Regions from separate parts of the Peribacillus sp. 05N428 genome, predicted to be linked through region 3. Evidence: riboswitches for the same ligand, from Rfam matches in the RefSeq annotation. Region 3 holds a riboswitch; each other region holds the start of a gene.
The links. A riboswitch is a leader RNA that binds a small molecule or an ion and turns the genes downstream of it on or off. The one in region 3 is predicted to bind cobalamin.
Positions count from the first base shown of each region.

Region 1: another riboswitch for cobalamin. It lies ahead of AC1DIV_RS00835 ((2Fe-2S) ferredoxin domain-containing protein); the one in region 3 lies ahead of AC1DIV_RS13770 (ribonucleoside-diphosphate reductase subunit alpha).
Region 2: another riboswitch for cobalamin. It lies ahead of metE (5-methyltetrahydropteroyltriglutamate--homocysteine S-methyltransferase); the one in region 3 lies ahead of AC1DIV_RS13770 (ribonucleoside-diphosphate reductase subunit alpha).
Region 4: another riboswitch for cobalamin. It lies ahead of AC1DIV_RS02285 (ABC transporter substrate-binding protein); the one in region 3 lies ahead of AC1DIV_RS13770 (ribonucleoside-diphosphate reductase subunit alpha).

Region 1 covers NZ_JBFTMS010000001.1:190,787-196,697, forward strand. The annotation lists gene AC1DIV_RS00820 (energy-coupling factor ABC transporter substrate-binding protein) at 1-248, opposite strand, end outside; gene AC1DIV_RS00825 (energy-coupling factor ABC transporter permease) at 250-993, opposite strand; gene AC1DIV_RS00830 (hypothetical protein) at 1,057-1,185, opposite strand; cobalamin riboswitch at 1,169-1,364, opposite strand; cobalamin riboswitch at 1,566-1,755, shown strand; gene AC1DIV_RS00835 ((2Fe-2S) ferredoxin domain-containing protein) at 1,907-2,275, shown strand; gene cobJ (precorrin-3B C(17)-methyltransferase) at 2,290-3,927, shown strand; gene AC1DIV_RS00845 (sirohydrochlorin chelatase) at 3,946-4,860, shown strand; gene cobK (precorrin-6A reductase) at 4,857-5,627, shown strand; gene AC1DIV_RS00855 (precorrin-8X methylmutase) at 5,640-5,911, shown strand, end outside.
Region 2 covers NZ_JBFTMS010000015.1:109,132-115,042, reverse strand. The annotation lists gene AC1DIV_RS15680 (aminopeptidase) at 1-486, opposite strand, end outside; gene bcp (thioredoxin-dependent thiol peroxidase) at 498-968, opposite strand; gene AC1DIV_RS15670 (potassium channel family protein) at 1,031-1,450, opposite strand; cobalamin riboswitch at 1,688-1,879, shown strand; gene metE (5-methyltetrahydropteroyltriglutamate--homocysteine S-methyltransferase) at 2,026-4,335, shown strand; gene AC1DIV_RS15660 (acyl-CoA thioesterase) at 4,328-4,804, shown strand; gene AC1DIV_RS15655 (ABC transporter permease) at 4,846-5,631, opposite strand; gene AC1DIV_RS15650 (ABC transporter permease) at 5,636-5,911, opposite strand, start outside.
Region 3 covers NZ_JBFTMS010000012.1:107,662-113,572, reverse strand. The annotation lists gene AC1DIV_RS13775 (ribonucleotide-diphosphate reductase subunit beta) at 1-724, opposite strand, end outside; gene AC1DIV_RS13770 (ribonucleoside-diphosphate reductase subunit alpha) at 770-3,067, opposite strand; cobalamin riboswitch at 3,206-3,386, opposite strand; gene AC1DIV_RS13765 (manganese-dependent inorganic pyrophosphatase) at 3,679-4,608, shown strand; gene AC1DIV_RS13760 (hypothetical protein) at 4,708-4,854, opposite strand; gene AC1DIV_RS13755 (SulP family inorganic anion transporter) at 4,940-5,911, opposite strand, start outside.
Region 4 covers NZ_JBFTMS010000002.1:124,538-130,448, reverse strand. The annotation lists gene AC1DIV_RS02295 (heme ABC transporter ATP-binding protein) at 1-1,095, opposite strand, end outside; gene AC1DIV_RS02290 (FecCD family ABC transporter permease) at 1,102-2,157, opposite strand; gene AC1DIV_RS02285 (ABC transporter substrate-binding protein) at 2,120-3,085, opposite strand; cobalamin riboswitch at 3,264-3,438, opposite strand; gene AC1DIV_RS02280 (polysaccharide deacetylase family protein) at 3,525-4,373, opposite strand; tRNA gene AC1DIV_RS02275 (tRNA-Arg) at 4,603-4,676, shown strand; gene AC1DIV_RS02270 (hypothetical protein) at 5,179-5,343, shown strand; gene AC1DIV_RS02265 (DNA topoisomerase III) at 5,398-5,911, opposite strand, start outside.

The DNA of each region.
Region 1 (5,911 bases), on a different contig from region 3:
ATCACACCAATAAAGTATCCAATGAAACCGGCTCCGATTGCAGCTTGAAGCGCAAATAATAAGCTTTCGGTTTCTGCACCTGGCGGCTCCCAAATACTGTTGAACCATGGCTTGTATTCCGGATGGATCTTAGTGATGGCTTCCTCAGCTTCGCCATCGGCACCGCCAAATTCCGTTCCTTGTTGGGTGATCAACGGTATGGTAGCAAGAATGACGACCAGGAAAAGCAGCAGTAAACTTTTTTTCATATTAACGGGCCTCCTTAGATAAAACTCGCAGCAATTTCAATTCGCCTAGATTGTATTTTTTCAAGAAATTCATCACGACGACTGTCAATAACCCCTCACTGATCGCTAAGGGAATTTGGGTCAGGGCAAAAATCCCTGCAAATTTACTGAAAGAGGCCATGAATCCTCCAACCTCGGAAGGGAAAGCAAGAGCAAGTTGAACGGAAGTTACTACATAGGTGCCCAAATCCCCAAAAGCAGCTGCCAAGAATACGGCAAGTGAAAAAGACCACCCCAATTTAGTTGCGCCCTTGAAGACAAAGTAAGCAATGAACGGTCCGCAAACGGCCATGGAGAATGCATTGGCCCCTAATGTTGTCAATCCTCCGTGTGCCAGTAAAACAGCTTGAAATAACAGAACGATGGAGCCGACGACACTCATGGCCAATGGTCCGAATAGTATGGAACCTAAACCAACTCCGGTAGGGTGCGAAGAACTTCCCGTAACGGAAGGAATCTTTAGGGCCGATAATATAAATACAAATGCGCCCGATAGGCCTAGTATCATTTTTGTTTCTGGGTTTTCCCTTACTTTGGACCTAATGGACCGGTACCCCAAGATTAAAAATGGAAGCGACACGGCCCACCAGAATATAGCCCATTCTATGGGTAAAAAGCCCTCCATGATATGCATGGCCAATGCCCGTTTCGGGACAAAAAGCAGTAAAATGACAAAATAAATAATTTTCCAATTGGTTCTTTTCATTCTTTCTCCTTTCAACACTTTTAATTGTTCTGATCAATCTTGAGAAGAAAAGCGGCGCCCAAACTAAAAAGCACTTCTCTCAAAGGAAAGAAGTGCGTAATGAACAGGAATTTTGCAGCATGAACCAACCTTGGGCCATTCTGCCTGATCCGCACGCCCATCCTCGTAGGCTGAAACAGTTTCACGCTTCATGGCAGGTCTCCTGGCTTTGGTTCATCATCCCATTACATCCTTCCCATCTCATTTGACAGTGGATTAAAGTTAAAGTAATGGAACTTCCCTTTACAGTGGCGGGACCGCTCCGGATTTTCACCGGCTTCCCTTTTAAGCTGAATTCCGAGAAATTCAACACCATGAAACTTATGTAATTATTTAGAAAATTCTCGTATAGTGTACCATAAAGAAATAATTCCAGCTACACTATCTTTTTTTTTTGGTCGAAGTTTGTTGCGAGGAAAGGATTGTAACTGGTTTTACACGTTTAAACTTTTCTAAACAGTCGGAATAAACTATTGAATTTTGACAAAGTTGTTATATGATAGATTAAGTTAGTTGGAAATGTATAATAAAACCAAATATTTCATTTTAAAAGTGCCCTTGTGTGAATAAGCAAGGGATAATAGGGAAATCGGTGAAAATCCGATGCAGCCCCCGCTACTGTAAACGCTGATGAAATTGTCGATAGCCACTGGCATGATGCCGGGAAGGGACAAAGTAAAATGAAGCGTAAGCCAGGAAACCTGCTTTTAAAATTGCATGATACTTTTCGGAGGGAAAGGTAGAAGGACTATGACGATTTTGGGAGGGTTTGGCAAGCTTGCCTTTGGCTCCTCATTCATATAGTTTTTTTAAACCTTGACTCTTATGTTAAGGTTTTTTATTTTGCCTTTTCCCTGAACTCAGGAGGAAGAAAATGACTACTTGGAACTTGACGGGTACAAATACGCATCTGTTGATTTGTAATGGGAGCAGCTGCATGAAAAAGGGCGGGGAAGAAGTAACCCAAGCGATTCGCGATGAAATTGCTTCAAAAGGACTGGATCTGAAAATCCATACAACGAGGACACGCTGTAACGGGAGATGTAAGGATGCCTGCGTAGTGATTGCCTATCCCCAAGGAAACTGGTATCGAGTGGAAACGCCTGATTTCGGTCGGCAGATCGTCAGTAATATCGATGATGGTGAGTTTGTTCCACAGATGATCTATCAATACAAAGACGGGGAAATGACCCCTAATCCAGATTTTCCTGCTCATACGGGTATTTCAAAGAACAAAGCGTAAAAGGAGATGTCTTAATGAGTACAAACGGTAAATTATTCGTCGTGGGCTTTGGGCCCGGGAATTTTGAACACATTACCAAACGTGCCGTCGAAGCCCTTCAAGAAAGTGACTACATCATTGGTTATAAAACTTATGTTGAACTCATTCAGGGACTGCTAACAGATCAAACGATCATTAGTACGGGGATGACCGAAGAGGTATCACGTGCACAGGAAGCAGTGAAACAAGCGGAGCTGGGAAAGAAAGTGGCGGTGATTTCCAGTGGGGATGCCGGAGTTTACGGGATGGCAGGGTTGGTTTATGAAGTATTGATTGAAAAAGGCTGGAAAGAAGAAACTGGAGTGGGCATAGAAGTCATTCCTGGCATCTCAGCAATCAACTCATGTGCGTCTTTACTTGGGGCGCCCGTCATGCACGATTCGTGTACGATCAGCCTCAGTGATCATTTAACTCCTTGGGAACTGATCGCTAAAAGGGTTGAAGCAGCTGCAATGGCAGACTTTGTCATTGCACTGTATAATCCGCGCAGCGGCAGGCGGACCCGGCAAATTGTTGAAACACAGAAAATTCTCCTTCGCTACCGCTCGCCGGATACACCTGTCGGGTTGGTGAAAAGTGCTTATCGCGATAGGCAGGATATTGTCATTACCAATTTGAAGGATATGTTGAATCACGATATTGGAATGTTGACCACCGTCATTATCGGTAATTCATCCACCTTTTTATATGACGACAAAATCATCACACCGAGAGGCTATCAAAGAAAATATACGTTGAATTCGGAAAAGCAAACTTTGAAGCCGCATCAGCGACTGCAAAAAGAAGCGGAACCGTGGGCATTAGATCAAGAAGCCTTACCCGAGTCCGCTGGAGGAGTTGGCTTACTTACAAAAGCACCTGAAAAGAAGCAAGCTTCCTTTGAAATGGCAATGGAAGCTCTGTCCAGAGTCAAGGGTCAAGCCGTTCAGCAATCCATTAAGCCGGTTGTTCAGCAAAAAATGGAGTCGGTGTTCGAACTTGCCGTTAGTCCAGGTGTGGCGAATAAACAATTCACTCCCAAACAAATGATGACACTTGCGGAAGTTGTCGGGGAAAAGGGAACGATGGAATACACGCCAAATCATAAAATTGTCTTAAAGATTCCGACAACGGATCCGGAAGTCATTACGGGGAAATTGCAATCAGCAAACTTTCTTTTGTCGCCAATTGGAGATGTACTGACATTAAAAGCCTGTGATTTCTGTGATGGTGAAAAAGCGGAATCCATTCCTTATGCAGATGAAATACACCGGGTGCTTGGCGGAATGAGCATGCCCAAGGAACTGAACATCGGTTTTAATGGGTGTGGGATGGCTTGTTATAGTGCTGTGATGGATGATATCGGGATTGTCTTCCGAAAAGGGAAGTTCGACTTATTTCTTGGAGCTAAACCGGTTGGAAGAACAGCCCATCCGGGTCAGCCGGTAGCGGAAGGCATTGAACCGGAACAGCTTGTAGAACTGATCACGGACATTGTCGGCGAGTATAAGCAAAATGCCCATCCAAATGAGCGGCTTTTTAAATACTTCAAACGTTCGAAAAAGATACAGAATTTTTCTTATCAGGACATCGCTCCCAAAATAAACATAGAGCCTGCGCCTTGTGAAGACTAATCAAGAGGGGGAAAGTAAATGAAAGCAGTTTTGTTCGTAGGACACGGAAGCCGGTTGGCTTCGGGAAATGAAGAAGTCCGTCATTTTATTGAAAATATGATTCCGGCAATGGACGGGCGTTTCCTAGTGGAAACGTGCTTCTTGGAATTTGCGGCACCGAATATATCCAAAGGAATTGATAATTGTGTAGAACGAGGGGCTACTGAAGTTATCGTCATACCGATCATTTTGTTGCATGCAGGACATTCGAAATTACATATCCCAGCTGAAATAGAGGATGGGAAAACCAAGTATCCAGAAGTGAAATTCACATATGGCCAAACGATCGGGGTCCACCATGATGTATTGACGATCCTGACAGACCGTCTTGAGGAAGCGGGATTCGATACGACCTCTGAACATTCTGAGACAGCGATATTGCTAATTGGCCGAGGCGGCAGTGATGCTGATGCAAATAGTGATATATATAAAATTTCACGATTATTATGGGAAAAATTAAACGTTAAATGGGTCGAAACAGCCTTCATGGGTGTAACGGACCCTCACGTTGATGAAGGTATTGAACGATGCATCCGCTTAGGGGCAAAAAAAATAGTGATGCTGCCATATTTCCTCTTCACTGGGGTGTTGATGGAAAGAATGGAGGATATGCTGAAAGGCTATCAAGAGCAATATCATGATCGAGAATTCATATTGGCAAAGTATTTTGGATATCATCCAACCTTACAGAACATTCTGCAAGAACGAGTAATTGAAGCCAGTGAAGGCAAATCAAGCGGGGCGCGTGATTTGGAAAACTATCGTAAACATGTCGAGGAACATGGACATGCTCACCATCATCACCATCACGATCACGACCACGACCATGAACACCATCACGACCATGATCATCACCACGATCATGATGGGCAAGCGGTGGGGACATCAAAATGATTTTGTTCTTGGCGGGTACAAGTGATGCAAGGGAATTAGCGATTGAGATGCAGCAGGTTGGGTTCAAGGTTTTGGCAACTGTTGTAACCGAATCGGCGGCCAAGAGTTTGCAGGATGCAGGGATATCCACCCGGATTGGCCGATTATCTGCAGAAGATATGACATCTTTAATCTCTGCAAAAGGTTTTCAGGCTGTAGTCGATGCAAGTCACCCATTTGCCGAAGAAGCATCCAAAAACGCCCTTATTGGAGCAAAGGCAGCAAATGTTCCTTATATTCGTTATGAGCGTGAAAGTCAACGGTTTCAGAATGATAAATTGATAGTTGTCCGTGATTATGAGGAAGCTGCCAAGCTTGCCGCAGAAAAACGGGGAGTCATCATGCTCACGACCGGAAGTAAAACCCTAGCCGTGTTTGCAAAAGAATTGGTGGGGCTCGAGAATACCAGAGTCATAGCGAGAATGCTGCCACGAATGGACAATATGGAAAAATGTGCGCAGTTGGGCATTGAACAAAAAAATATCGTTGCGATTCAAGGGCCATTTTCCAAAGAATTAAATAAAGCTCTATATGAACAGTATGGGGTCACATTGATGATAACGAAAGAAAGTGGCAAGGTCGGTGCGGTTGATGAGAAATTGGAAGCCGCGTTGGAATGTGGAATAGAGACGATCATGATATCACGACCGGATGTTGACTATCAAAATGTTCATTCCAGTTTTGATCATGTCATTGCCGAGTTGAATAAACAGCTAATTGAAAAATAGGAGGAATGCAAGATGGATTTTAAAACAGATTTTAAACCACTAACGGTAGACCCTGACAAAATATATGATTATAGCTTTTCAATCATTGCTGAAGAAATGGGCAATCATGATTTTTCTGAAGATGAATGGAAGATTGTCCGCAGGGTCATTCATGCTTCAGCGGATTTTGAATTGGGAAGAAGTGTCATCATCCATCCAAATGCCATTCAAGCTGGTGTGGAAGCCATTCGCAAAGGAAGGCATGTCATTGCTGATGTGCAAATGATCGAGAGCGGTACAGGCAA
Region 2 (5,911 bases), on a different contig from region 3:
CATTGTGCATACGTTCAAAAGAAAGTCTTCGTACCTATTGAAGGTCATGCCGGCTTTTTGCGCTGATGCCTTGGTGGGGTAATTAAGTAAGACCCAACGTCGGTTGTTTACATAAAAAAGTGTAGGGGAATTCATGGCCTCCCCTTGAAGACGGTGCCTCTCGATGGGAACATCAGTCATTTCCGCATTGTTTTCTTCCCCAGTGATGATGATGACCGCATCGATATCCGTATATTTCTTCAAGGCCCATTGTGAAGCTGTGTCAAGCTGCTCCTTCACATTCCCTAGTAACAGGTGGCGGCTTATCTCATCGTCCTCGAGTTCCACATATGGATAAGCACCCACTCTGTATATTTCATCAATCAACTCTTTCAATAATGGTTTCGTGTTGATATGCCCCCGTATGAGGATTCTCTCTTTTGGCTGTAATTGTATCGAATGATGAATCAGCCTGGCTGCAAGCTTCGTTATCCTCTCATCCTTCATCTGCCTATCCCTTATTTTTCGAGTTCGCGAAGAGTTTCAAGCGCTTCTTCGACGTGGCCTTTAACCTTTACTTTACGCCATTCTTTGACTATATTTCCTGCCTTATCAATCAGGAAAGTTGAACGTTCAATGCCCATATACTCCTTGCCGAAGTTCTTTTTCAATTGCCAAACATCAAATGATTCAGCCGCTTCATGGTTTTCGTCAGCCAGCAGCAGAAAAGGCAATCCATGTTTTTCGATGAATTTTTCATGACGTGCCGCTGGATCTGGGCTGATACCAAGGATTACCGCGTTCAATTCCTCGAATTGCTCATTATGGTCCCGGAAATCACAGGCCTCCGTCGTGCAACCTGGCGTCATGTCTTTTGGGTAAAAATATAAAACAATGTTTTTCCCCTTAAAATCCGATAGGGAAACCATTTCACCATTGTTTGCAGGGAGTTTGAAATCAGGTGCTTTTTCTCCAATTTTAACAGTCATATTGAACCCTCCATTTCTTTCATTATGGTAAGAGTACCCAATAATCGAAAGAAACACAACTTTCATTTATCCTTCCTATCTTTCTGCTCCAGATCGATCACCGTACGAATCACGAACGCTGCCGGCAGTGTATACCCAATGAAAGCCTGAATGGTAGCTATCATCCTGCCCATGCCAATCGGGGCTATATCTCCATACCCTACAGAAAACATCGTCATCGCACTAAAATAAAAAGAAGTCTTCAATTGTTCATAGAAAGTCCCATCCAACCGATTGCCCATATCAAGAATCACCGAATGATTCTGAAGCTCGTATAATAAATATATCAGTGCAAATCCAACTAATATCGTCGCATATAAATTGCCAAGCCACAGCATATCCTCAAGAGAAAACTTCTTTCCTCCCGACTCAACAAGAAATAACGTACGAATGCTCATCACCATGCAAAAAATGATTCCTGCAATCAAGATGTAGAAAGTCATCCCCCACGCCCCATTTCAAAACGCCACTCCCTCTATACATACTCCCTGTCCAAACAATATATTCTTTTTTAGGAATCAGCCTTATCACCGACAAACTCATTAAACGGAAACTTTTCCGAATCTTTTTTCCATGTTGACCCTTTTGGTCGGATATGTTAAGATTGTCTAAATTTTTATAATAATTTTTATTTTATAAATATTTGATCTGCAAACAATTAACAAGGCAGGTTTTGCAAAATTTCATATGTGGAAATAGGTTCCTAATTTTCATTAGGATTAAAAGGGAAGTCCGGTGTAATTCCGGCACGGTCCCGCCACTGTAATGGGAATGTTAGCGTCAATCAATATGCCACTGATCAACGGATCGGGAAGGCCAGCCGCTAATGATATTCCCTAAGTCAGGAGACCTGCCTATCTCGACAACACTGTTTTAACCTACGGGAGATAGGGAGGTGTTAGGGACCTTATAATTGTAAGGGGCATTATGCATGCCTCTTTATTTTAAGCATTTCTAACTTTCTTTTTTGACGGTTAGGAATGCTTTTTTTATTGTTCGAACAAATGAATGTAGGAGGATGGGAATTTTGAAAAGCAGCAGTTTGGGTTACCCTCGAATCGGGGAAGATCGTGAATGGAAACGTACATTGGAAGCTTACTGGTCCGGTAAAATCGATGAAGCGGAATTTACGTCACAACTAAATGCCATCCGTTTAGGCAACTTACAAAAACAGAAGCAACGAGGCATTGATATCATCCCTGTCAACGACTTCACTTTTTATGATCAAATGCTCGATATGTCCGTCATGTTCGGTCTTGTTCCTGAACGTTATTCAGCATATGAAGGCGGAAGCGTCCCCCTTTCCGTTTATTATTCAATGGCCCGCGGAAACAATGATGAAGTCGCTTCCGAAATGACGAAATGGTTCAATACGAACTATCACTATATTGTCCCTGAATTAAAACTGGCACAGCTTACTTTAACGGAAAATAAACCACTTACAGCATATCGGGAAGCCAAGGAAAAGCTAGGGATCGAAACAAAGCCCGTTTTGATCGGACCTTATACTTTCCTCTCCCTTTCAAAAGGCTTCAATAAACAAGAAATCCCTGGCATCATCCTGAGCCTGCTTCCCCTATACACGCAAATCCTGCGGGAATTGGAGCAAGAAGGCGTGAAGTGGGTTCAAATGGACGAACCTTCCCTTGTTTCATCCATTTCCAAGGATGATATGCAAACCGTTACTTACCTCTATGAAAAACTGAATGAAGCAGCACCAAACCTGAACATCATGCTACAAACATACTTTGATGCGGTGGAACATTACCAAGAAGTCATCGAATTACAAGTCCAAGGGATCGGTCTTGATTTTGTACATGATAAAGGGAGGAATTTAAGTAACCTTGAGGCATTCGGTTTCCCGAAGGACAAAGTGCTTGCAGCGGGTGTGATTGACGGAAAAAACATTTGGCTATCTGATTTATCCCAAAAAATCGAATTGATCGAGACACTTAAGAAACAGGTAGCCGAGGACCAAATCTGGCTACAGCCCTCTTGTTCCCTGCTTCATGTCCCGGTGACCGTTCGTAATGAAACCGCCCTTTCAAAAGAAGTGAAAGAGGCCCTTGCTTTCGCTGATGAGAAACTTGAGGAAATCACATTTTTGGTCAAAGGGAATAATCAAGGCATTGAAGCAATCGCCGAAAAAGTCGATGCCAATAAATTTACGATTCAAACGTTAGCCAATTCAAATGTCCGAAATCACGGGTCTGTACAATCCAATGTCGAAAAGGTTAAAACCAGGACCGCCGGCCGTCAGCTTCCATTTAAGGACCGTTACCAAAAACAACAGGAATTTTTCAAATTGCCTTTTCTCCCTTCGACTACGATCGGCAGCTTTCCGCAGACATTTGAAGTTAAACAAGCACGCGGGAAATTCAATAGAGGAGAATGGACAGCCCAGCAATATGAAACATACGTTAACGAAGAAATCGTCAGGTGGATCGAAATCCAAGAAGAAATCGGTTTGGATGTTCTCGTTCACGGGGAAATCGAACGGACGGATATGGTTGAATACTTCGGCCATAAATTAGGCGGATTCGTCTTTTTAGAAAAGGGTTGGGTACAATCCTATGGATCCCGCTGTGTGAAACCTCCAGTCATCTACGGCGACATCCATTTCATCGAACCGATGACAGTCAAGGAAAGTGTATACGCACAATCACTGACAAAGAAGACGGTGAAGGGAATGCTGACAGGTCCTGTTACGATTTTGAACTGGTCATTTGTCCGTGATGATATTTCCAGGGAGAATGTTTGCTATCAGCTGGCGCTCGCTTTGGAAAAAGAAATCATTGCCTTGGAATCTGCTGGAATTAAAATGATTCAGGTTGATGAACCTGCACTTAGAGAAGGTCTGCCATTGAAAAAAAGCGATCGCGACGAGTATTTGAACTGGGCAGTGAATTCATTCTTGATATCCACATCAAGCGTGGAGGATACAACCCAAATTCACACGCATATGTGCTATTGCGACTTCAACAGTTTCATGGACGTCATCTCCTCCCTCGATGCCGATGTAATTTCCATCGAAACATCCCGCAGTCATGGGGAGCTCGCTTCCGCATTCGAGGAAAAAACATATGAAAAAGGCATTGGCCTGGGGGTGTATGATATTCACAGCCCGCGTGTGCCGGCAGTGGAAGAAATGGTCGATATGATTGAACGGGGCATAAAGGTATTGGATAAAGACCAGTTTTGGATCAATCCCGACTGCGGCCTGAAAACAAGGGGTATCCCGGAAACCGTCGCTTCCCTGAAAAACATGGTCGAAGCAGCAAAAATCGTCCGTGAAAACCTTTTAGTAAACCAACAGGCAAATGATTGAGGAGAACGTTGCCCATCCAACACAGCAGTCACGGACTTTTTTAACCGACCTTGTTTTTCCACCGGATACAAATCATCATAATACCATCTTTGGCGGAAAAGTAATGGCCTATGTTGATAAAATAGCTTGCATTTCCGCTATGCGCCATTGTCGAAAACCCGTTGTGACTGCTTCAAGCGACTCTTTTGATTTTTTGGCCCCCATCAAAACAGGGGACGCGATCAACCTTGAAGCTTATGTCACCTGTGCTCATCGCACATCAATGGAGGTATTCGTGAAAGTGGAACGTGAGAACCTATTAACAGGTGAAAAACAGCTAACGGCACGCGCTTTTTTAACGATGCTGGCCATTGATGAAGACGGTAAGCCGACAAACGTCCCTCAGGTCATTCCGGAAACGGAAGAGAAAAAACAGCAATATGTTCAAACCAAAGCTAGATATATCGAAAGAAAGAAAAAACGGAACTAAACAAAAACCCCTTCAACATGAATGCTGTTGAAGGGGTTCTTTCAGTTCCCTGCCCCGCGGTACCTCTTCACTCCCTGATTCCATATGAAAACGGATATCACGAAAAAGGCAACCCCAATTACAGGTGTGGCAAATGCATAAACATACCACTCTTCTTTTCTTAGGAAATAAGATGCCGGATAGACACCGACAAACGCGAATGGCAACACCCATGTAAGGACAAAACGAATGACCTTATTATAAATATCAACAGGATAGCGCCCGTAGTTCCCGATATTGTACATCATTGGCATGATGGATGTTTTCGCATCCGACCAGAACCCAATGCTTGCTATCGCAACGAATATGGCTGCATAGGCAAGGGCCCCGCCTATTGCAAAAATGATGAAAAGAATCGGGTCATACCACACAAGCTGCAAATCCAATGAAATCCCCGAATAGAATATGATGATCAAACCGGTCACAACACCAAATAACGCTTCAAGCTCGATTCTTTCTAAAATGACTTGAAACAGGCTATGGATCGGTCTTGTTAATATCCGGTCCATTTCACCTTTGACGATATAGCGGTCATTAAAGTCCCAGATGTTGAAAAAGGCTGAAAAAAGGGCGAATGGGATAAGGAAAAACCCATAAATGAATATGATTTCTTCACGGCTCCAGCCGCTTAAAAATTGGGTATGTCCAAAAACGACTAAGATAAATACCAGATTCACGACCTGATTGAGCAGGTCAGATAGGATTTCCATGAAGAAATCCGCTCTGTATTGCAATCTTGTTTTCATATATTGACTCACATATTGAAAAAACATCGATACATAAAACATCCCGTCAACCTCCTTGAATAATCAGCTGTTTTTTTGCGACTATCCATAAAAGCTGAATCGGTATTATGAGAATGATGCACCAAATTAACTGCTGTAAAAGCGCCATGCCAATTTCGCCTGAACTGTAACCGTTCGTAAAAATCATGCTTGGTACATAGCTGATCCCTTGAAAGGGTAAATATTTCATCACTTCCTGCGCCCATATCGGGTAGAAACTGATGGGCAGCAGCAGACCGGAAAATAAATCAATGATAACCCTTTTAGCGCGGATTAATCCGGC
Region 3 (5,911 bases):
TTAACTCAGGATATTCATACATCAAGATTTGAACGAGCATGCCAATGAAATCGAAATGGACCATTTCATCGCGATGAATATAGGATATCATCGTAGCGGAACCGGTCATTAGATTTTGGCGTCCTAAATTATAATAAAAAGCGAAAGCCAGATAGAAATAAATCCCTTCAAGGTTCGTTGAATGGATCAGTGCCTCGAATAAATGCTGAGGGCTGGGATCGTCCACGAACGTTTGATAAGCATCAACGATCGGTTGGTTACGCTTAATCACTTCAGGATGTTCTTTAATGCGGTCGAAAAGCTGTTTTTGCTTGCCTACCGGAATCAAGGAAGCAAGGATATAGGAATAAGACTCATTATGGATCGATTCCTGCTGGGCCATGTTGGCCAGGATAGCTTTTGCCGCCGGATCTTTGATGTACCGAAGGATCTCTACTAAAGTGGGTGTTTGAAGACTGTCCATTCCAGCAATCATCGTAAGGATATCGAGAAAAGCGTCCTGGATATCTTCATCCAATTCGCCCCACTGCTTTTTATCCTGAATCATGTTCACGCTCGAAGGCTTCCAAAAGTTATTGATGAGCTGTGTATAGGTATCATAGAATTTTTCATACTGTATATCGTTCCAAAGGAGGAAGCCTGAAGCTTCTCCTTTGAAAACACCGGTTGCCTTTGTTGGATGCGTCGGTTCGAGCATCCGAATTTTTTTTATATGATTGGTCATTCGTGAAAACTCCTTTAAGAATAGATTACTGGGTCATGATTGACGTTAACTTGAACAGCTTTCGCAGGCATTGTCATATTCGGAAGACGTCGAACGAACATAATACGTTGATTTCAACCCGCTTTCCCATGCCGTTAAATGGATATCCAAAAGGACCTTCGCTTTGATTGTATTGTGTACATACAGATTAAAGCTGATTGCTTGGTCAATATGGCGTTGGCGGGCTGCATTTTGCCTGATGCTTTCCAGTTGATCCAAATTGAAGCGCGTCTTTTTATAATATTCATACGTATTTGGCGTCAAGCCTGGTGCGGTCACCTTGAATTTGAAGTTTTTCTTTTCTTCGTAAAATTCAATTTCATACAAAGGATCGATTCCATCCGTGGAATTACCGATTTTGGCTGTCGATGAATTGGGGGCAATCGCCATTAAATAGCCATTACGGGTTCCGTGCTCCTGCACGTCTGCTTTTAAATCCAGCCATTTTTGATCTGTATAGTCACGCAGTTCGAAATAGTCCCCTGTATGCCAATCAGAACCTTCAAAATATGGGTAAGATCCTTTTTCCTTGGCCAATTCGTTGGATGCCTTGATAGTTAAGTAAGCGATCTTTTCGTATAAAGCATCTGCATAGCGAACAGCCTCATCGGATTCCCAATAAATATTCTGTGTGGCAAGTAAATGATGCCATCCAAACGTTCCTAAACCAATCGCACGGTACCGTTTGTTCGAGATGGATGCTTGTTTGACAGGAAGATTATTCACATCAATGACATTGTCCAGCATACGGATCTGAATGGGAATCAATCTTTCCAGAACATCGCTGCCCACCGCTCGGGGCAAGTTAATGGATGAAAGGTTGCAGACAACGAAATCGCCGCTTTTACGAACCACAACAACATCTCCATCTTCTGTTTCATATTCATCCGTGATCGTCGAAGGGCTTAGGTTTTGGGCAATCTCCGTGCAAAGGTTAGAACAATAAATCATACCTTTATGTTTATTCGGATTCTTCCGATTCACTTCATCGCGGTAGAACATATACGGTACGCCTTCTTCTAATTGAGAAATCATGATGCTTTTCATGATGTCCATCGCATTGATTTTCTCAAAGCTATAGTTTGGAAGCGTGCCATTTTCTGCGGCCTCGACAGCAAGTGCATAATGATTCCTGAAGCTTCCTTCGCCTTTCTTTTCGTCATAAAGATCTTCAAGTGAAAATCCAAGGGTTTGCTTAACGGTATGCGGATCGAAAAGATACCATTCTTTTCTGTCGCGTACAGCCTCCATGAATAAATCCGGTATGCATACACCTGTAAAAATATCATGTGCTTTTAATCTGTCATCCCCGTTTTGAGTCTTCAAATCGAGGAAGCTCATGATATCTTTATGCCAGGCATCCAAGTAAATCGCGATGGCACCTTTACGTTGACCCAATTGATCGACACTAACAGCTGTCTGGTTGAATAGTCGAATCCAGGGCGTCGTGCCTGAACTGTTTCCAGAGAAACCGCGGATATCGGAACCAAGCGAGCGAACCTTACCGACGTAAAGACCGACACCGCCGCCGAATTTAGATACTTTTGCGGCATCGTAGTTTGATAGGTAGATTCCGTCAATGGAATCTTCAATTGCGTCGATAAAGCAGGAGCTTAACTGTCCATGTGTTTTACCTGCATTGGAGAGTGTAGGAGTCGCAACGGTCATATAAAGGTTGGACATGGCCCAGTATGCTTCTTTTATCAGTTGCAGGCGGTGCTCCTTTTTTTCCATTCGCATGATTTCCATCGCGATGATCATGAAACGTTCTTGCGGCAGTTCGAAGACCTTGTCCTTTTTTGGGCGGGCCAGATAGCGGTCATTCAATAAGTAGATGCCTATGTAAGAGAATAATTTATCTTTTTCCGGGTCGATCACCGATCCCAATTCCTCAATTTCCGCTTTTGTATATGAAGATAGCAGTTCTGGTTTATAAATGGGATAACGCTGACCTTCCGATAGCTGGGAGAGTTCTGTGATCAGCTCATAGAATGGGCCATAACTCTTGCCTTCATATCCTCGATTGGCTTGTGCATCCCTATACATTGTATTCAACAGTTCTGCTGCAGCAACGAAAGTCCAATCCGGTGCATCGATATCCACGCCTTCAAGAGCGAGCTGAATCAGTTTTTTTGATGCCTGTTCTTCGGTTGAGTCACTTTTGCGATCAAGCCATTTTGTAAAACGCCTTTTGAACTTTTCCATATCGAGACGGCCTTCGAATTCCTTCGATAACGTCTCAAGCTGGATGGATTTCGCTTCTGTGTCATTTTCACTTATGGTAGAGTTATATGTTTGAGTCATTAATAATCCTCCTTGTTAACTTCCGCTAAAATAAAAAAACCGCCCAAAGAATTGAGCGGATCAAACGATAGAATAAAAGAGCCATGAAAAAATAGCCGTTATACTATCGTTTCATCATCTCAATCCCCGAAGAATAAGAAACGTGAAAAATTCAAGGCAGGTCTCCTGACTCATGATCATCCTACTTTGAGTCCTTCCCGTATAGAGAGCTATACAGTGGTTTTCTCATTTCGTCACATTTACAGTTGCGGGGACAGTTCCGGGTTTACACCGGATTCCCTTTTCAGCCATCACTGGCACCTTGGATTATAAAAATTCTATATATAGTTATTGGAATTGTTTATGTAATCAATATCTAGTATTTCTGCTTATATTATCGTAAGCCATATACGATGATAATTCAACTAATATATTTGAAAAAAACCAACCCTTATCTATTGACAAAGTGATGGAAGAGGGTAGGGGAATGAAAGATTTTATGGGGGAATGGATAAATCAAGCGCTGATTTTACGGGATTTTGTGTTAAAATAAAGTGTCTAGTAAAGGTGGCTCTCCCTTATTGCAATGAGGGGATTCGCGGAAAAATTTTTATGAAAAAGGGGATAAAATCTTGGAAAAAGTATTAGTTTTTGGACATAAAAACCCGGATACAGACACAATCTGTTCAGCAATCGCTTATGCAGATCTGAAAAAGCAGTTAGGTATCAACGCTGAACCAGTTCGTCTGGGTGTAGTGAATGGTGAAACTCAATATGCATTGGACCAATTCAAATTCGATGCTCCCCGTCTTGTGGAAAAAGTTGCAGGGGAAGCTGATGGCGTAATCCTGGTCGATCATAACGAACGCCAGCAAAGTGCTGAAGATATTGACCAAGTCCGTGTGTTGGAAGTTATCGACCATCACCGTATCGCTAACTTTGAAACAAGCGATCCATTATATTACCGTGCGGAACCAGTTGGCTGTACGGCAACCATCTTAAATAAAATTTATAAAGAAAACGGCATTGAAGTCCCTAAAGCAATCGCAGGTCTTATGCTATCTGCCATCATTTCCGATTCTTTATTGTTCAAATCCCCGACTTGCACGGGGCAAGACGTTGCGGCAGCAATGGAACTGGCTGCCATTGCAGGAGTCGACGCTGAAAAATATGGCTTGGAAATGTTGAAAGCGGGTGCTGACTTAAGCGACAAAACGATTGCCCAGCTCATCACTCTTGATGCAAAGGAATTCTCCATGGGAATGGCTAAAGTGGAAATAGCACAGGTCAATGCTGTTGATCCGAACGAAGTCCTTGCTAAGCAAGCTGAATTGGAAGCAGCGATTGAAGCGGTCATCGCAGTGAAGGAATTGGACTTGTTCCTATTCGTCGTAACGGATATCCTGACTAATGATTCCGTTGCCTTGGCCCTTGGTAAAGCGTCATATGCAGTTGAAAAGGCATATGACGTTTCATTAAACAATAACATCGCCGTGTTGGAAGGCGTTGTATCGCGTAAAAAACAAATCGTGCCGGTCTTAACCGACGTATTCAGCAAATAATACAGGAAAAGGGTTGCTCATTAAAAACATGGGCACCCTTTTTCTGTACATTCAAAAAAAGACTCAACCATCCCATTAAGGGTGTTTGAGTCTTTTTTCTTAATTTAAAGATTCCTTTTCTTTTTCATAGGCGATGACAATCAATTCTTTATTGGCTTCCTCGCCAAGTTTGCTTTCAAAGATTTTCAGTTCATTCAATAAATCCGGTGACAGATTTGCTGCCGTATAATCCTGTTCTGGTGTCATGCTTTTCGCTCCTTTCAAAAGGAAATGATTCATGTTATCTATTTTGTCGGTTTGAAAAGTTTCTATTCAGCAGAATTTTACTTCTTTAAGATATTTTACTTTCTGAGGTGGCGAGTTTTTCAAGCAATGTCGAACTTTCTTCATCGAGTCCTTGGACTTGGACAGGTATTCCCAAGAGCTGATATTTAAGAATAACCGTATCGACAGCACCGACTGCGGAATCATCCCAGATTTTGGAATGGGAGAAGTCGATGACGATTGCATCGGCTTTTTCCTTGAAGTCGAACTTTGAAATAAAGTCCTGGACAGAAGCGAAAAATATTTGTCCGCTGATACGATAAGTGATTTTCTTAGCCTGGATGTCTGCCGTTTTCTCTACTGCCACTTTAGAAATTTTAGCCGAGAAGAAAATCATGCTCAATAGCACTCCGGCAAATACCCCTTTTGATAAGTCATGTGTATAAAGGACAATGAGGACCGTCACGATCATCACGGCTGCATCCGACTTAGGAGCTCTAGTGAGCCTCTTTAGGGAAGACCAGTCAAATGTCCCGATTGAAACCATGATCATGACTGCGACAAGTGCAGCCATCGGTATTTTGATAAGGACATCATTCAATACCACGATTAATACCATAAGGAATGCGCCCGCTACAAATGTCGAGAGCCGGCCCCTTCCACCAGATTTAATGTTGATACCGGATTGGCCGATCATCGCACATCCTGCCATGCCGCCAAAACATCCGGCGATGATATTCGAAATCCCCTGGCCTTTTGCTTCCTTATTTTTATTACTGTCCGTGTCAGTCATCTCATCGACAATTTGAGCCGTCAATAACGATTCAAGCAGTCCAACAAACGCAAGGGCAATGGAATAAGGGAAAATGATCGCCAAAGTTTCGAAGGTCAAAGGGATGCCTGGAAGCATGAACATCGGAAGCGCTTCGGTCAATTGCCCCATATCCCCAACCGTCCGCACCGTAGCCCCCATGGTAACCGCAACGATCGTCATGAATATGATGGCGACAAGGGGTGAAGGTATGACTTTCGTGATCAG
Region 4 (5,911 bases), on a different contig from region 3:
GATAAAAACCGAGAAATCTTCAGCTCTTAATAGCTTGCTTGCGACCGTATCGAGAAAGACAGCTGTCATCATCCCTACCGTTTCCTGAGGCTCAAAACCATGAGTTGTTAAATAGTCGGCCATTTCAACATGATGATCCTCGCAATCATAGCCATGATGGACGTGCCTATTCACAAAATACTTATGCCAGCCCGTCCCCGAACCAGTCACTCCAGAAGACATCGTTCTAAGCGGGATCGGAGACTTCAATTGAATCATCTCAAATCCGACTGTCAAATAAGAATCATCAATTTCCAACGGGATAGTATCCTGGCCATGCTTTTCCGGAACGATGAACATTTGCGGTTTCGGAAGGGCGGGATGTGGGTGTTTTTCGATCGTCGTATGATATACATCCTGAATCCGTTCCTGTTGAAGCACTTCATTCGGCACATCAACAACCTGAATCTGCCCTTTCTCAAGCAGCATAAGCCGATCACAATATAATCCAGCCAAATTCAAATCATGAAAAATTGAAATAACGGTCAACTTCTGCTCTTTTGCCATTTTCCTCATTAGATCAAGAAGATCTTTTTGATAGGAAAGATCCAAATGGTTCGTAGGTTCGTCCAAAAAAAGGATTTCCGGCTCTTGGGCAAGGGCCTGTGCCAGCAGGACCCTCTGTCTTTCCCCTCCTGATAATCGATCAAAATGAAGATCCTGAAAATCAGCTACTCCCGTTTGTTCCATCACCCGCTGGACAATCGATTCATCTTCTGCGGACCAACTATGGAACCAACCTGATTGATGGGCATATCGCCCAAGTGAGACCGTCTCTTTTACTGTATAGGAGAAAGCTAATGAGGAATGCTGAGGGAGCACGGCAATGACCTGTGCAAGTTGTTTTGACGAATAATCCTTCAAATCCCTGCCGCTTATCCTTACGCTTCCGCCTTTATAATCGAGCACCCCGCTAAGCATACTTAAAAGCGTCGTTTTCCCGCTGCCATTAGGACCAAGAATCCCGAATAATTCCCCTTTATGTACATCAAAAGAGACAGAGTCCAAAACAGCTTTGTTGTGATATCCACCTGTTAACCCTTTTACTTCAAGCATCCGTTTTTACCCTTCTCTCCGTCTCTTTAATAAAATCAGCGCAAATGCAGGTGCCCCGATAAGTGAGGTAATCACCCCGATCGGCAGTTCCGATGGGGCAATGATCGTTCGTGCTACAAAATCGGCCAATATCAAGAATCCGCCTCCTATCAACAATGACAACGGAAGCAAATGTTTATGGTCAGGTCCCCAAATCTTTCGGACAAAATGAGGAATGACCAATCCTACAAAACCAATCGCCCCTGAAACGGCAACGGCTGCCCCTGTCAATGTCGAACCGGCTATCAAGATCCACATTTTCCGCCGCTTGACATTCACACCTAAGTGTTTTGCCCGGTCTTCCCCGAAAGTCATCGCATTCAATTCACTTGTATTCATGATCAAGGTCAACGAACCAATGATAAAAAACGGCAAAATGATTACGATATAATTCCATCCGCGCATTGAGACGCTTCCCATCAGCCAGCCGATGATTTGTCTTAATTCATCACCCGTCAGCGCAATCATCAATGAAATGAAGGCACTTAAAAACGAGCTGAAAATGATTCCCGTTAAAATGATCGTTTCCACTTTCATCGATCGATCCATTTTTTTTGCAAAAGTCAGTACGCAGAGCATCGTGAGCACTGAACATAAGATACTCAATGCCGGAAGGGTATATAAACCGATGAATGGCAGTGATATATTCAAGAATATTGTCAAAACGGCTCCGACCGATGCTCCTGATGAAATACCTAATGTGTAAGGATCAGCGAGCGGGTTCCGGAGCAGTCCCTGAAAAGCCGCACCCGCAATCGCAAGTGATGCCCCAACCAAACCAGCGAGCAGCACCCGCGGCAAGCGGATGTTCATCACGATATTCGTTAGCATCACATCCGGATCGGCAGAAATCGGCAAGTGGAAAATCTCCTTGCCGATTATTTGTATAAGTACGGGAATCGGTACTGGCACCGAACCAAAGGAAATGCCTATCGTCATTGCGAATAACAAAATGAACAACGCAATCAAATAAGCAAACGCCCATTTAGTTGTCAAATTGGTTCGGATAGACTGATTTGGCAAGTTCCTCTACTCCCTCTATTAAGCGTGGACCGGAACGGGTCACCAAGTCAGAATGGACATCAAAGACTTGGCCATTCTTAACAGCATTTACGTCTTGCCATCCTTTTCGGCCCTTCACTTCACTTACTGCATCTTTCGTATAATAACCATACGTTGTAATGATGACATCAGGATTTGCAGCAATCATCGACTCTTCATCAATTTTTGCCCAACCGTCCAATTCAGCAGCCGCATTATTCGCTGAAATAGTTTGAAGCATCTCATTCATGAAAGTATTTTTTCCAGGTGTGTATATTTCCGGTGAAGGCGAAACTTCCACTAAAACGGTCTTCCTATCCTCTTCCTTTACGGATTTGGCCTTTTCCTGGATATCCTTGAGCTTCGTTTTCATATCCGCAACGATTTCGTTTGCCTTATCATGTTCTCCCGTTGCCTGTCCAATCATTTCAATAGACTCATAGACTTGGTCAAAGCTTTGGGCATCATTGACTACGAGCACATCTATTCCAGCATCCTTAAGCTGCTGTAAACCCTCATTTGAATTATGGGCACTTGATGCATGCGCAAGAACAAGGTCAGGCTTCATGGAGACAATCAGCTCCGTGTTCATTTCCATTCCGCCAACTTTTTGAATTTCTTTCGTTTCCTCCGGGTAATTATCATTGTCGGAAACACCAACGACCTTTTTACCCAAACCAAGTGCAAAGACCACTTCCGTATTACTTGGTATCAACGAAACGATTTTCTTCGGTTCTTTTTCTATCGTTACTTTTTCCCCACTTGCATCTTTAATCGTAATCGGGAAAGCTTCGTGTTGAGCATGATTCGTTTGCTCCTTTTCTTTTCCTTCATCAGCAGCACCACCGCAGCCAACCATCATGCCTGCAGTCAGTAACATTAACAGTATCAGACCAAAAATCTTCTTCATTTTCATTCCCCACAATCTTTTTATTTAATTTCTTCATACCTAACAGAGAAAACCAATCCTGGAAGATGCCCCCAAAACAAAAAGCATCTCCCGTTAAACGGAAGATGCTTGCATGGCAACAATATCAATACGGACTCTATCTTAGGGTCTGCCACACACCTTCCCATCCGCGTAGGTTACAGGTGTACGAATTCTGGCAGGTCTCCTGGCTCATGGTCTTCGTCAACGGCACCTTCCCATATCTCATACAGTGGTACACAGCCGTCAGCTCCCATATACAGTGGCGGGACCGCGTTGGCATTTCACCAACTTCCCTTTTAAGTCATTAAGACACCAAATCGTTCATATGTATATAATTTTCACTGCCTTCATTATACACCATGTAAGAATCGATTATTATATGATTTTTCTGAACAAGTGCGAAATGACCCTTCCGCCTTCAATGCTTTGAAGCATTTTCAATCAGCGACGCAAACCCATTGATCGATAACCCCGGTGAAATCCGAACTCTATGCAGAGCATGCATCCCTTGGTCGCTTGAAGCTCCCCCAGGTTCGGTAGTGACTGCCATTTTGTATCCAGCTTCTTCTGACAGCCTGAGACTCTCTTCGTTATACCGGCCAACCGGATAGGAAAGCACTGTCGTGTCCTGGTCGAGGATACGGTCGAACAGCACCTTCGACTGAACCATTTCCGCTTCTTGCTGCTCTGCCGTCATGCGGTTCAGCTCCAAATGGTTGATGGTATGGCTTTCAATCGAAATCCCATCCCTGCTCATCTCCAACATTTGATTTTCAGTCAGGTGATGACCTTTATCTATGGACTTCCCGATCATGAAGACAGTTGCTTTCATATCATTTTCTTTTAATATCGGGAAAGCCTCCGTGTAGTTATCTGTATAGCCATCATCAAAAGTAAGCCAGACGCACTTCTCACTTGGCATCCGATTCTCGGCTAAAACGAGGAATGCTTCTTCAGGGGATAATGTATAGTAACCATTCTCCCGAAGCCAAGCCATCTGTGATCGGAATTCCTCCCTTGGGACCCGAAGGCCATTACCTTGGGAAATGCTGTGATACATCAAAATCGGAAGCTGGACCGGGGACTCGGCCTTTATCCAGTCTCCCGTATCGATTTGCCCCTCCGAATCCTGCCCGCTCCCATTCTCAGCCGCTTCGGCCACTTCAATGTCATCTTCCGCAATCGGTGCAGCCGTCTTTGTGCCTATCCCCTCTAAAATCCCTTGTGTGCATCCAGGTAAAATCAAAACCCCCAGCAATGCCGCCATCCTTAAAACTCTATATTTTTTCACTATCATTCTCCTGATTTTTTTATAGTATAATAGTACCAGAAAACCAATGGACAATAAAGTATTCCATTTAATGAAAAAAGAGGAAAAACGAGAGCTTTGCGATGCGCTAAACATTTATGAGGATTTTTTTTCATAACTATGTGCTATTAGCTTGAAAAGTTTGCCTATAAGAAATATAATAAATAAGTCGTCGACTTTAATATATGTCCCAGTAGCTCAGCAGGATAGAGCGACAGCCTCCTAAGCTGTAGGTCGTAGGTTCGATTCCTATCTGGGACGCTAATTATAAACCCCTGTTACAAGCGGTCCTTCCGCGGAGTAACAGGGGTTTTTTTCTGTTGGTTAAGAACAATTGATTTTTTGATGGAGAAAACACAGGTCTCAAGGCTAAATTTTTTCATCAAGCCATATAGATATAAAACCTGATTGCAAAACTATGCATAAAGGTTGGAAATATTGGCGAACAAGAATACAAACTGTTTGATAGTAAAAAAAGTCTTATTTATCACGTCGATAAATACAAATACTGATTTCGGGATATAATCATTTTTTTTTGAAATATATGTTTTAACCTGTCCCATCCGGGTATACAAATACTGTAAGACATTCTCACCAAAGGAGATGATAGTGCATGATGAGTACAATCAGAAGCCAATGGAACAAAGAGAATGACGCAGCGGTGTTTAGTCCCGGTGATCAGCGTTAGAGTCAATTGAAGAGTTGGATGATAATCAAACATGGGAATTACTAGTCTTCTCATCCAAAGGAGGAAGATACGATCATGAGTATTTACAGCCTATGGAATCCAGAGAATGATGAAGCAATTTTCAGTCCGGGTGATCAGAAGCCATTCAGTACGCTCATACGAGTAGATTCGGATAAACACACACACACTGACAAAACACTTGAATATGAATTACATGGCACCGTACTGAATGAAATTTAGTCGAAGCAGGAATATACCGAAAAAGGATGGAGCGATTGCTCCATCCTTTTACTTTTATTTATCGAATTTCAGTTTCGCCAAGGCATCTGCCAATGCAGTATTGATCGGCTCTTCTTTATTTTGCTTTTTCATATAATTGGATACTTCATTTTTGGATACTTTTTGATTTTTATTTTGCCCTCTTCGTTTATTGTAAGAAGATAGTTTTTCGTGAAAACCGCATTTACAGGTGAATGTCTGTGCTTCTCCTTGACCGCGCATTTCCATCTTTTTATGGCATTGCGGGCATCTGGCATTTGTTACACGTGAAACACTTTTTTTGTGGCCGCAATCACGATCTTGACAGACAAGCATTTTTCCCTTTTTACCATTCACTTCTAGCATCAGCTTGCCGCAATCAGGACATTTCGTTCCTGACACGTTATCATGCTTGAATTTTTGATCACTATTTTTGATTTCATGGACGATATTTTTGGCGTAGGCGCGCATATCACCGATGAAAGCCTGTTTTGGCAGCTTTCCTTTTGCTATCGCAGTTAACTTTTGCTCCCATTGAGCTGTCAAAGCT